2 regions of the Streptococcus sp. DTU_2020_1000888_1_SI_GRL_NUU_041A genome follow, and region 1 is predicted to be linked to the other one. Evidence: predicted binding sites of a transcription regulator. Region 1 holds the regulator's gene; the other holds the start of a gene.
The links. The regulator CtsR, encoded in region 1, represses protease genes until heat stress. The targets are predictions, from matches to a motif close to TTGGTCAAAAAAGGTCAAANA.
Positions count from the first base shown of each region.

Region 2: RSK81_RS03315 (ATP-dependent Clp protease ATP-binding subunit) is a predicted target of CtsR. The motif match lies at 3,299-3,319, and genes of this name have one in related genera.

Region 1 is NZ_CP135591.1:156,379-162,483, reverse strand. Features, by position in the region: gene RSK81_RS00880 (ATP-dependent Clp protease ATP-binding subunit) at 1-1,603, opposite strand, end outside; gene RSK81_RS00875 (CtsR family transcriptional regulator) at 1,604-2,068, opposite strand; gene RSK81_RS00870 (hypothetical protein) at 2,215-2,703, shown strand; gene tsf (translation elongation factor Ts) at 2,808-3,851, opposite strand; gene rpsB (30S ribosomal protein S2) at 3,924-4,706, opposite strand; tRNA gene RSK81_RS00855 (tRNA-Cys) at 5,013-5,083, shown strand; gene RSK81_RS00850 (hypothetical protein) at 5,213-5,905, shown strand.
Region 2 is NZ_CP135591.1:646,755-652,859, reverse strand. Features, by position in the region: partial or broken gene RSK81_RS03340 (initiator RepB protein) at 1-159, opposite strand, end outside; gene RSK81_RS03335 (NAD(P)H-hydrate dehydratase) at 135-977, opposite strand; partial or broken gene RSK81_RS03330 (HAD hydrolase family protein) at 1,085-1,848, opposite strand; gene RSK81_RS03325 (bifunctional methylenetetrahydrofolate dehydrogenase/methenyltetrahydrofolate cyclohydrolase) at 1,845-2,699, opposite strand; gene RSK81_RS03320 (DUF1797 family protein) at 2,889-3,119, opposite strand; gene RSK81_RS03315 (ATP-dependent Clp protease ATP-binding subunit) at 3,369-5,639, shown strand; gene RSK81_RS03310 (GyrI-like domain-containing protein) at 5,688-6,105, opposite strand, start outside.

The sequences.
Region 1 (6,105 bases):
GGATACCAGACTGGTTCCGTCGGATAGCTCGGCTGATAGCTGAAATCGCCTCGTCCTGCCCAATCACGCGTTTATGCAGTTCTGTTTCCAAATTGAGGTATTTCTTCGCATCTGTCTGAGTCAGCTTCTGCACAGGAATCCCAGACAAGCCACTAAGAGTAGCCAAGACATCGTCTTCTTCCACTTTCAGTTTATAGAGCTTGGGTTGCTGCTCTTGCTCAAGCAGCCTCGACACCTTTTTAAAGTCCGCTGCCATCAAGGCTTGATCCACTGGCGTCAAATCCGACTGCTCGTAATTCTGTGTCCCTCTATTCTGCACTGTCGCACTGGCCTCGTCCAAAAGATCAATGGCAGAGTCCGGCAGATGCTTGCTAGTCAGATAGCGATGGGCATATTTCACCGCCGTCTCAATCGCTTGATCACTAATCTGCACCTTGTGATGGTCCTCATAGCTCTTTCTCAAGCCTTGTAAAATAGCAATGCTGTCAGCCACATTAGGCTCTTCTATGCTGACCTTGGCAAAACGCCGGGAAAGGGCCGCATCTTTTTCAATATGTTTCTGGTACTCTTCCTGCGTCGTAGCGCCAACTGTCCGCAGAGTTCCGCGAGCCAGAGCCGGTTTCAGGATATTGGCCGCATCCAAGGTTGAGTCAATACCGCTGCCAGAGCCCATGATGGTATGAAGTTCATCGATGAAAAGAATAACATGACCATCTTCTTCAATGTCATTGATGATGTTGTTCATCCGCTCCTCGAAATCTCCGCGAAAGCGAGTTCCAGCAACTACATTCATCAAGTCCAGTTCCAAAACCCGCATCTTGGCAAGTTCAGCAGGAACCTGACCAGCTGCCACACGCTGGGCCAGACCTAAAGCCAGAGCTGTCTTACCAACCCCAGCATCTCCAACCAGCACTGGATTGTTTTTAGTCTTGCGACTGAGAATCTGAACTATTCGTGAAATTTCCTGATCACGGCCAATTACGGGCTCCAATCGGCCATCTCTAGCCAGCTCCGTCAAATCTCGAGTGTAGTCTTCTAGCCCCCCGCTGGTAGAAGCTGGCATACCCATCATATTGGCCATGGTCTGCTTAGCGGCCATTACTCCCTTATTCAGACTGCGAATAGCCTTGATATCTTCCTTGCCCCAGCCAGCTCGCTGCTCCAAGACCTTTCGCAAATCACTGATTTTCGGCCCCTGCTCTTTGTCCTCGTAGCTAAAGCCGGTAAATTCCAGAATACGAGAGGCCAAGGTCCCCCGGTCAAATAGCATGGCCAGCAGCACATGCTCAGTACCTACATGCTTAGCCCGAACAGCTTCTGCAATCTGCCCCGCTTCCTCAAACAGCTCCTCTAAGCGATAAGAAAAAGGCAGCAGCTCGAAGTGACCGTCTTTCTGATAAGCCTGACCAGTAATCTGAAAAGCCGCTTCTTCAAATCCATCAACTTCCACAGGAAACTCATTGAGGACTGAGCCAGCAACGCTGTAGGGATTATTAGCCAGAGCAATCAGCAGATGCCATGATTCCAGATAATCTGTCGTAAAATGGCCGGCCAAGAGCTGGGCTGCTTCCAAGCTTTCTATTAAGGCTTTTGAGTATTTCATTTATGATTCCATTCCTTTTCTGTCTAGTTGTTGTAAAATCTTTTTTAATATCCGGGCACGAATCACCGCAGCTCCATCACCTAAAATCAAGTCCGATGCTGTTGACAAGATTAGATTGCCCTCACGTTCAGTCATAATCTTCTCGTCAAAAAGAAGCTGAATAACATCTGTGAAAACCTGCTGGCTGACACGCTCTCCCACACTGTCGTACAGGCCGCAAAGCATCTGATGCCGGTCGGAAAATTCTATCTTTCCAATCCGAATATAGCCTCCGCCGCCACGCTTACTCTCGACGATATAGCCCCGGCTTTCCGTAAAACGCGTCTTAATCACATAGTTAATCTGACTGGGAACCACCTGAAAAACATCAGCCAGTTCACTGCGTTTCAGTTCAACCATTCCTGCCTGAGCCAGAATAGACTTGATATATGCTTCAATACTGTCCGATGTGTTTTTTGCACCCATGACTTCCCTTTCCAGTTGAGAATTTCAGAATAAATTTCTTTTTTCCTTGTTTCTCTAACATTGACTATCTTTGACTAATATTATACCGGAAAAGTCTCTATTTTAAAAGAAAAAGGGATGACTGAAAGATCTGACAATTCAAACTAGTGAAAAAGCTTTGTCAGGTTTGTGTAACCGCTTGCTTTTTGCTTTTAAAGCGTTATAATATAGGTGGAAATCCACAAGGAAAAGACAGACAGAAACTTCTGCCTGCCAACGATCATCTAAACAAGGAGGATAATCCAATGAAAATGGATTGGCTCAACTATTCTCGTCATGTGCTCAAATGGCTCTTTGCAGCCCTGAGTATTTTCACCATCTTTTCTGCTGACTATGTTGATATTCCTATCGGAGCTCTCATCGCCTGTCTTTATGCTCCCCTGCTCTTCGAACAGGAGCTGGTCAGCAACCGAGTCAAATGGTATAGCTTTCTGATTATGATGGTGGTTACTCTGCCCCTTTTGTTTATTACCAAAGTCTACCAGTTTAGCCTAACTTACCCCCAAACCACAGCTCTTCTCTTCATATTGGTAGTCTTGATTTTTACCAACGGCTTGATTGCTCATAAGGAAGAAAGAGAAAAAGCAGCTAAGTGATGCTACTCACCATTCTAAACTTGATGTTTCAAAATGCTACAAATGAAAAGGTCTGAGAAAAAACCTCAGACCTTTTTATCGTTCTATTTCTAAGCTAAAAGCGATTAATTTTGACCAAGAGCAGCAGCCATTGTTGCAGCTACTTCGTTTTCAAAGTCGTTAGCAGCTTTCTCGATACCTTCACCAACTTCAAAGCGAGCGAACTCAACTACTGAAGCATTTACTGATTCAAGGTAAGCTTCAACTGTCTTGCTGTCATCCATGATGTATACTTGTGCAAGAAGTGTGTATGCTTGGTCAACTTTAGTGTTGTCAAGCATGAAGCGATCCATTTTACCTGGGATAATCTTGTCCCAAATCTTTTCAGGTTTGCCTTCAGCAGCCAACTCAGCCTTGATGTCTTCTTCAGCTTGAGCAACAACTGCATCAGTCAATTGAGCTTTAGAACCGTATTTCAAGTGTGGAAGAGCTGGCTTACCAACCATTGCACGGCTTTCGTTGTCTTGATCGATGACGTGGTTCAATTGTGCCAATTCATCTTTAACAAATTGCTCATCCAATTCTTTGTATGAAAGAACAGTTGGTTTCATCGCAGCAATGTGCATAGAGATTTGCTTAGCAAGAGCATCGTCTCCACCTTCGATAACGGAGATAACTCCGATACGGCCACCGTTGTGTTGGTAAGCACCAAAGTGTTGAGCATCTGTCTTTTCAATCAATGCAAAGCGACGGAAAGAGATTTTTTCTCCGATAGTTGCAGTTGCAGATACGTATGCAGCTTCAAGAGTTTCACCTGAAGGCATTGTCAAAGCAAGCGCTTCTTCGTTGTTAGCTGGTTTGCCTTCAGCGATTACTTTCGCAGTTGCATTTACCAAGTCAACAAATTGAGCATTTTTCGCAACGAAGTCAGTTTCAGCATTCACTTCAACAACAGCGGCAACATTACCGTTTACATAAACACCTGTCAGACCTTCAGCGGCAACACGGTCAGCTTTCTTAGCTGCTTTTGCCATCCCTTTTTCGCGAAGTAATTCAATCGCTTTTTCGATGTCACCATCAGTTTCAACAAGTGCTTTTTTAGCGTCCATGACACCAGCACCAGATTTTTCACGCAATTCTTTGACAAGCTTAGCTGTAATTTCTGCCATTTTTCTTCTCCTATTTTTTAATGTAAATAAAGGAGCTGGGCTGAGCCCTGCCCCTTTAGGTTAGTTTACTGATTATTCGTTTGAACCTTCAACAACTTCAACGATTTCTTCGATAGAATCTGCTTGAGTTTCAGTTGCAGCCAATTCTGCTTCTACTGATTCAACGCTATCTTCACCTTGACGGCCTTCGATAACAGCATCAGCCATTTTCGCAGTGATCAATTTAACCGCACGGATTGCATCGTCGTTCGCTGGGATAATCACATCGATATCATCAGGATCAGTGTTAGTATCAACCATGGCAACCACTGGGATACCTAATTTCTTAGCTTCCTTAACAGCGATTTGCTCTTTATGAGGGTCAACTACGTACATCACATCTGGGATACGAGGCATATCTTCGATACCGCCCAAGAATTTTTCAAGACGAGCACGTTGTTTGTTGAGAAGAGCGACTTCTTTCTTAGGAAGAACTTCGAAAGTTCCGTCTTCTTCCATGCGTTTGATTTCTTTCAAACGAGCTACACGTTTTTGGATAGTAGACCAGTTTGTAAGAGTTCCACCCAACCAACGGTGGTTGATGAAGTATTGACCTGAACGTTCTGCTTCTTCTTTGACAGCGTCAGCAGCTTGCTTTTTAGTACCAACGAAGAGGATAACTGCATCGTTAGCAGCAGCATCACGCATAAAGTCGTAAGCTTGGTCAGCATACTTTACAGTTTGCTGCAAGTCGATTACGTGGATACCGTTACGCTCAGTGAAGATGTATTTAGCCATCTTAGGGTTCCAGCGACGAGTTTGGTGACCAAAGTGAACACCAGCCTCAAGAAGTTGTTTCATTGAAATTACTGCCATGAGTAAATTCTCCTTTTTGTTTTTTTCCTCTTTTAGATTTCAGCTCGCAGGACCACCCGAGGGCAACAGTCCCACAATTCATCTAAAATGAGTATTTTGCCATTTACACGGCACTCTCTATTATAACAAATGCGCAGCTCTTTGACAAGGCATTTACCAGATTTTCTGCCACTAAGTACGAATTCTACCTCTCAGCTGAACATTTGTTCCTGAAGCGTTCAGAATGGTAGCGCCTAATATTTTCTGATTTGACTTTGAAAGACTCTTGACGAAAGCAAGTATTTACGATAGAATAATAAGAGTTGCGGCGGTATAGCCAAGTGGTAAGGCACGGCTCTGCAAAAGCTTGATCGTCGGTTCAAATCCGTCTACCGCCTTCGTAAATATATTTCTAGAAGCCCACCAAAGGGCTTTTTTATTGCATTTCCTATTGTTTCTAGCAAACTTTGCTGATATAATATTATAAAAATATCATTCATCATCAGCGAAAGGAAAAAAGATTGATTATGAAAAAAGTTAGCTTCTATGCCCTCAGCCTTCTCTCTCTGCTAGCTCTCTCAGCCTGCATACCTGCCAAGCAGACGCAGCAAAGAAAAAAGACGCCTAGCTCCCTCAAAGCTTCGAAAAGTTCAACCTCAACAAAGGAATCTAGCAAAAAAAGTTCCTCTTCTAGTGAAGATGATGAAGACTACTCTACTTCTTCTAGCTCTAATACTCGCAAGGACCCTAATGCTCAAATCAGCCTAATTGATCAGGGAGAGGCTCTGGAAGCTCTTGGGGATATCCCTGAAATTCCAAAATGGGCTGAATTTAAAACCATAAAAGTTGAGTCCCTTATAGGATCTGCTGGTCCTACTCCCAGCACCAAAGATGAGGTTGTCAGCAAAATGGGACCCGCTGACTCAGATATGGGAAGTGGCGGCTTTTGGCGAGGAACTGATTACAGCATCTTGATAAGTTTTAGTGACCAGGGAGCAGTAACTACCAAGACAGCCAGCCTACCTAATCCTAAGAAAATCAACAATCTCAAGGATGTGCAACCTGGGATGTCCGCGCAGGAGGTCGTTGCTAAACATGGACGCCCAGAAACAATCGCAGTCTTTGGCCACTCAACTGTTTTTGGATGGGAAGGTCAAGATGGCAAAGATTACAGCGTCATGTTCGATCAAGATAAAGTCTATCAGATTGTTGAACCGTAAAATGTAAATTTGCTATTTTAAACTTTAGATTTTATAGAACTCTATTAATTTCTCTACTCAGAATAATCAAATCGTTGGGGTAATGTCTACCTATCAAATGAAACAAACTAAAGACATTATTGACTCCGTCATTAAGGATAAGTAATCTCACACTTCGTTCCAAAAACACAAAAATCCAAGACTGAAAAAAGTCTTGGATT
Region 2 (6,105 bases), 490 kb from region 1:
GTTTTTCCGTAACTTTTATTATAACAAAAAACTGCATAAAAAACCGATTACAAAGTCTAAAAATCCCCTAAAAAGCAAGAAAAAACTGGGCTTCCACAAAAGAAACCCAGCTGACTTAAAACCCAAGAAAATGTCTACTGACTCATCTCTTTCATCCACCTTGGAATGGCTTTGCTGATAGCCGTCGGCAGGACGACATAAGCTTCATGACTCAGTTCATCAGCGATAAGGGAATGAAGAAGGGTTGCAGCCGCCACTCGCTCAAAGAGGCTGCTTGACTTGAACTGACCCGCAAATGCGGCAATCATACCAGCCAGCGTATCCCCCATTCCACCAGTTGCCTGATAAGGTCCGCCCACTGTCAGCTCAAAGACCTGCTCTTGACCACTTTGATAGATGGCCGTTCCATGCTTTTTCTGCACAACAATACTGCCCAGAGGCAGTTGATTGACCGCTGCCTGATTGGCTGCCGCTGTCTGATCTGACAAGCTCAAACCCGCTAAGCCTTCCCATTCCTTTTGGTGAGGGGTAAAAACTGTCTGAGCTTTTGGAAATGGCAAAGCTGCTTTGCTAAAAAGTGAGATGGCTCCACCATCCATGATAAGTATCTGCTGTTCTGACACAGTCTGGATTACCTTTTGTAGGATATCTAGACCTAGTTGATTCTCTGCTAGGCCTGGACCAATCAAAACTAAATCTGATTTAGCCAGCTGCTCTGTCAATCGGTCTTGCTCCTCTAAGTCAAAGGCCATGGCCTCCGGTAAATGACTGTGCAGAGGGGCGACATTGTCTCTATCTGTAGCAACAGTCACCAAACCTGCTCCGCTATTGACTGCCGCTAAAGCTGCCATGATAATGGCGCCCCCATAAGGATAGGTCCCCCCAATCAATAAGAGACGGCCGTAATCGCCCTTGTGACTTTCTAGGGGGCGTTCTCTAATGACTTTTTTTAAAATATTTTCAGCATTTTTTACCATGATATTCTCCTAGACCAACTTCATCTTGCCCCTGTCTCAAGATGACCAAACCTATCTTCATTATACACCAAAAGGCACCTAAACAGGTGCCTCGTATCGCAAGAAAGTTATTTTCTTCGGAAATCTGCAAATTTTTGTAAGATTCTTGCTGCGACTGCCTTAGGTAAGTTTTCCTGAAAGGCAACCTGCTCATCCGCATAATCGCTCAAGCCTGGGAAATCCCCAACCTGCACAGCGTAGAGAGAATTCTTAAAGAGCTGGATATCATTTTGATCATTACCAAAAGCCACATAATCCGAACCGCATAATTCCTTTACAGTTGAAGCTTTATTGGTTTCAGCCGGATTGATATAAAAACATTTCTCATGTTCATGATAGTCTAGACTTAGATTAGGCAAGCTTGCAAAACGAGCCTGTACATCATCTAAGAGTTGCTCATGATTCCCCATGTAAATAACGACCTTAATAGGATGCTGGAGTTCAGTCAGTTCCAGCCGTCTTGCCCGCTTGAGAGGATCTACACTGGCAATAAAAGGGATTTTTTCTAAAATCTGGCAAAGGTATTATCAACGAAAAAAGGCAAATTATAGGTCAAACAAGTATCTAAAATGGCTTGATAATTCGACTGATGCAGCTGACGCTCAAACATCAGCTGTCCATTCTGATAAGCTACTCCGCCGTTCAGGCCAATCACTATCTGCTGGCTCAATTCCGGACCTAATAGCCCCAGACAATCCCGATAGGAGCGCGCCGAAGCAAACAGAACTTCATGCCCAAACTGAGGAGACGTCAGCAGAACCTGCTTAATCTCTTCATCAATCGTCATATAATCAAAGGACAAGGTCCCATCCAGATCAAAAACAAATTTCATGATTCAAGACTCCGTTTAAAGGCTTGGTAGGTCTGCTCCATCAGCATGGTAATGGTCATAGGCCCAACACCTCCAGGTACAGGGGTAATCAGGCTGGCAATTTCAGCCACTTCATCAAACTTAACATCGCCAATCAGCTTGCCATTTTCATCTCGATTCATACCGACATCAATGACAACAGCCCCTTCCTTGACAAAGTTCTTGGTCACAAAATGTCCACGTCCGATAGCGACCACCAAAATATCTGCCCGCTTAGCAGTCTTGGCTAGATTGTGGGTCCGTGAATGTGTTAGAGTAACCGTCGCATTCTTAGCCAAAAGCAGCTGAGCCATGGGCTTACCAACAATATTACTCCGCCCGATGACAACCGCTCGCTTGCCTTCCAGTTCAATGCCATATTCATGGAACATTGCCATAATTCCCGCAGGAGTAGCTGGAATCATAACAGGATGGCCGCTCCATAGTTTGCCCATATTAAGCGGATGAAAGCCATCAACATCCTTGTCTGGATCAATGGCCAGCAGCACAGCTTCATCATCGATATGCTCAGGCAAGGGCAGCTGGACCAAAATCCCATGCCAGTCAGGATTTTGATTATAGGTTTCAATCAAGCTCAAGAGCTCTTCTTGGCTAGTCTCTTCTGGCAGACGTTCTACCTTACTCCGAAAGCCAGCAGCCAAGGCTGAGCGCTCTTTATTACGTACGTAGATTTGACTGGCTGGATTATTTCCCACCACAATCACTACCAAGCCCGGTACCTGACCTGTCTTTTCTTTGAGGCGAGCCGTTTTTTCAGCTAATTTTTTCTGAAGCTTCTCTGCCAAACCTCTACCATCAATAATCTGGGCCATGTCATTCTCATTTCTTTTTCATTATCTTTTTCATTATACCAAAAAAATCTGTGCCCAGCCTATAACTTTTTCTTATACAAGGTTATAAGACGAGGATTCATTGGCAGCTAGTGGTAAAATTTTCAGACCTACTAAATCTTTTTCAAAACAAGATAAAAAGGGTAAAAATAAAAAGCAACGACGTGCTTTTTAGTAGAGTAATTCATAAATTTCCATTGCAATCAAATCAATGCTGTCGAAAGTATAGGTCTCACGCGCTGCAACATCACGCAAGGTGAAGACAGAGCCGTTTTCTTCGTCGTAACTGTAAGCTACTTCTGCTACAACCACTCCTTCACGCTCAAAATTACGTTTCAAATTTCCGCCATCCTTAGCCATAGCTTCTAAGCGGTTAATAATTCTAACTAAATGTGATTCCATTTTGTTTCTCCTATTTACTTAGTTCCCTCTTATTTTACCATAAATAGCTGCTGAAATACCACTAAAAGCCAATTTTTTGTAATTTTTCAAGAATTTGTTTTCATTCTGCTCGGTCTAAGGGAGGATTTTGTAGTAAATTCTTGCAAAGTTCGAGAATACTGATATAATGAAACTATAAAACTTTGACTATTTTTGACCTTTAATCATTTCTATAAATAGCTTGCACACTAAAAGAAAAGAGGTATCTGCATGCTTTGCCAAAATTGTAAAATCAATGAATCTACGATTCACCTTTATACCAACGTAAATGGCCATAAACAGCAGGTGGATTTGTGCCAAAACTGCTACCAAATCATGAAAACAGATCCTGAACATTCCTTGTTCGGCGGAATCGCTAATGCCAACAATCACGGAACAGACCCTATCGATGACTTCTTCAACAGCCTCAGCAATTTCCAACAGCCTCAGGAACCGCCTACTCCTCCTACCCAATCTGGCGGAGCCTATGGAGGCGGTGGCGGCTACGGTTCCAATCCTAGCAAGGGTGGTCAGCCTCAGCCAAGTCCGCAAAAGCCAAAAGGCCTGCTGGAAGAGTTTGGTATCAACGTGACTGAGTTGGCTCGCCGAGGCGAGATTGACCCTGTTATTGGCCGTGATGAAGAAATCGTCCGTGTCATTGAAATCCTCAACCGCCGCACCAAAAACAATCCTGTTCTTATCGGAGAGCCAGGAGTCGGAAAAACTGCCGTGGTGGAAGGCTTGTCCCAAAAAATTGTTGATGGTGATGTGCCTCATAAACTCCAAGGCAAGGAAGTTATCCGCCTAGACGTTGTCAGCTTAGTGCAGGGAACTGGTATCCGTGGCCAATTTGAGGAACGGATGCAGAAGCTCATTGATGAGATTCGTTCTCGTCAGGATGTCATTCTCTTTATTGATGAAATCCATGAAATTGTCGGAGCAGGCTCTGCTGGCGATGGCAATATGGACGCTGGGAACATCCTCAAACCAGCTCTGGCTCGCGGAGAACTCCAGATGGTTGGAGCAACCACCCTTAATGAATACCGTATCATCGAGAAGGATGCTGCACTGGAGCGCCGGATGCAGCCCGTTAAGGTAGACGAGCCGACGGTAGAGGAAACGATTACCATCCTCAAAGGGATTCAGAAAAAATACGAAGACTACCATCACGTCAAGTACACGGATGCGGCCATTGAAGCGGCTGCCCTTCTCTCCAACCGCTACATTCAAGATCGCTTCCTGCCAGACAAGGCTATTGACCTCTTGGATGAGGCTGGATCCAAGATGAATCTGACCCTCAACTTCGTTGATCCCAAAGTCATTGACCAACGTCTGATTGAGGCTGAAAACCTCAAGGCTCAGGCAACCCGTGACGAAGATTTCGAGAAAGCAGCTTACTTCCGTGACCAGATTGCCAAGTACAAGGAACTCCAGCAGACAAGTGTACTAGACAAGGATACTCCGATTATCAGCGAGAAAACGATTGAGCACATTGTAGAGCAAAAAACCAATATCCCAGTTGGCGACCTCAAAGAAAAGGAACAGTCTCAGCTGGTCAATCTTGCCAGTGACTTAAAGGCCCATGTCATCGGCCAAGACGATGCTGTGGATAAGATTGCCAAGGCCATCCGCCGCAACCGGGTCGGACTGGGAAGTCCTAATCGCCCAATCGGCAGCTTCCTCTTTGTCGGACCTACTGGTGTCGGTAAGACTGAGCTGTCTAAGCAACTAGCCATTGAGCTATTTGGCTCGGCTGACAGTATGATTCGCTTTGATATGAGTGAATACATGGAGAAACACAGCGTGGCCAAGCTGGTCGGTGCCCCTCCGGGCTATGTTGGCTATGATGAAGCTGGTCAATTGACTGAGCGCGTCCGCCGCAATCCCTACTCACTCATTCTGCTGGATGAGGTAGAAAAGGCCCATCCCGATGTTATGCACATGTTCCTACAGGTTCTAGATGATGGCCGCCTGACCGATGGTCAAGGCCGGACTGTTAGCTTCAAGGACACCATTATCATCATGACATCCAATGCCGGAACCGGCAAAGCTGAAGCCAGTGTCGGCTTTGGGGCAGCGCGTGAAGGCCGCACCAACTCCGTTTTGGGTGAATTAGGGAACTTCTTCAGTCCTGAGTTTATGAACCGCTTTGACGGCATTATCGAATTCCAGGCGCTCAGCAAGGACAATCTGCTGCAAATCGTCAACCTGATGCTGGACGATGTCAATCAACGTTTGGCAACCAACGACATTCATCTGGATGTTACGGAGAAGGTCAAGGAAAAATTGGTCGATCTGGGCTACGATCCAAAAATGGGCGCTCGCCCATTGCGCCGTACCATTCAGGACCATATCGAAGATGCTATTACTGACTTCTATCTGGAAAATCCAAGCGAAAAAGGTCTCAAAGCTATCATGACCAGCAATGGCAAGATTCTCATCAAGTCAGCAAAGAAAACTGAAAGTACAGAGTCAGTTAATTCATCACAAGAAGAAAAATAATTGTCGACAAAATAGAGCAGAAAACAGTTGGTTTTCCGCTCTATTTATTTATTGATTTTTCTGAACCCTATAGCGCAGAATTGTTTTCAGCTTGCTAGGGTCTGTCCGATTTAGATTATTGAGATAGATTTCTCTATGAGTGTGTGAAATCCGTTTCAGCTGGTGAATCTCGCAAAAGGTATCCATTTTAGTGAAGGATTGAGGTTCTTCGTCAAAAGGACCCAGATGCAGCATGGCGACACACTCTCCTTCCGTCATTTCTTCAAAACGAATCTCGTCATAGAGAGGATTAGGCTTTTTGACACGGACTTGTTCCAGAGCCTTTTTCACCATCTCTTCAGTGATAAAGTCCGGCTGCCCAATCATAATGGTATAAATCAATTCTTCTTTAATCAGTTCTCCTGCTTGCTCTTGCTGCCAAAGTCCTTCCAAGGGATAAACTGTAAAATCAGTAAATTCTTGATCG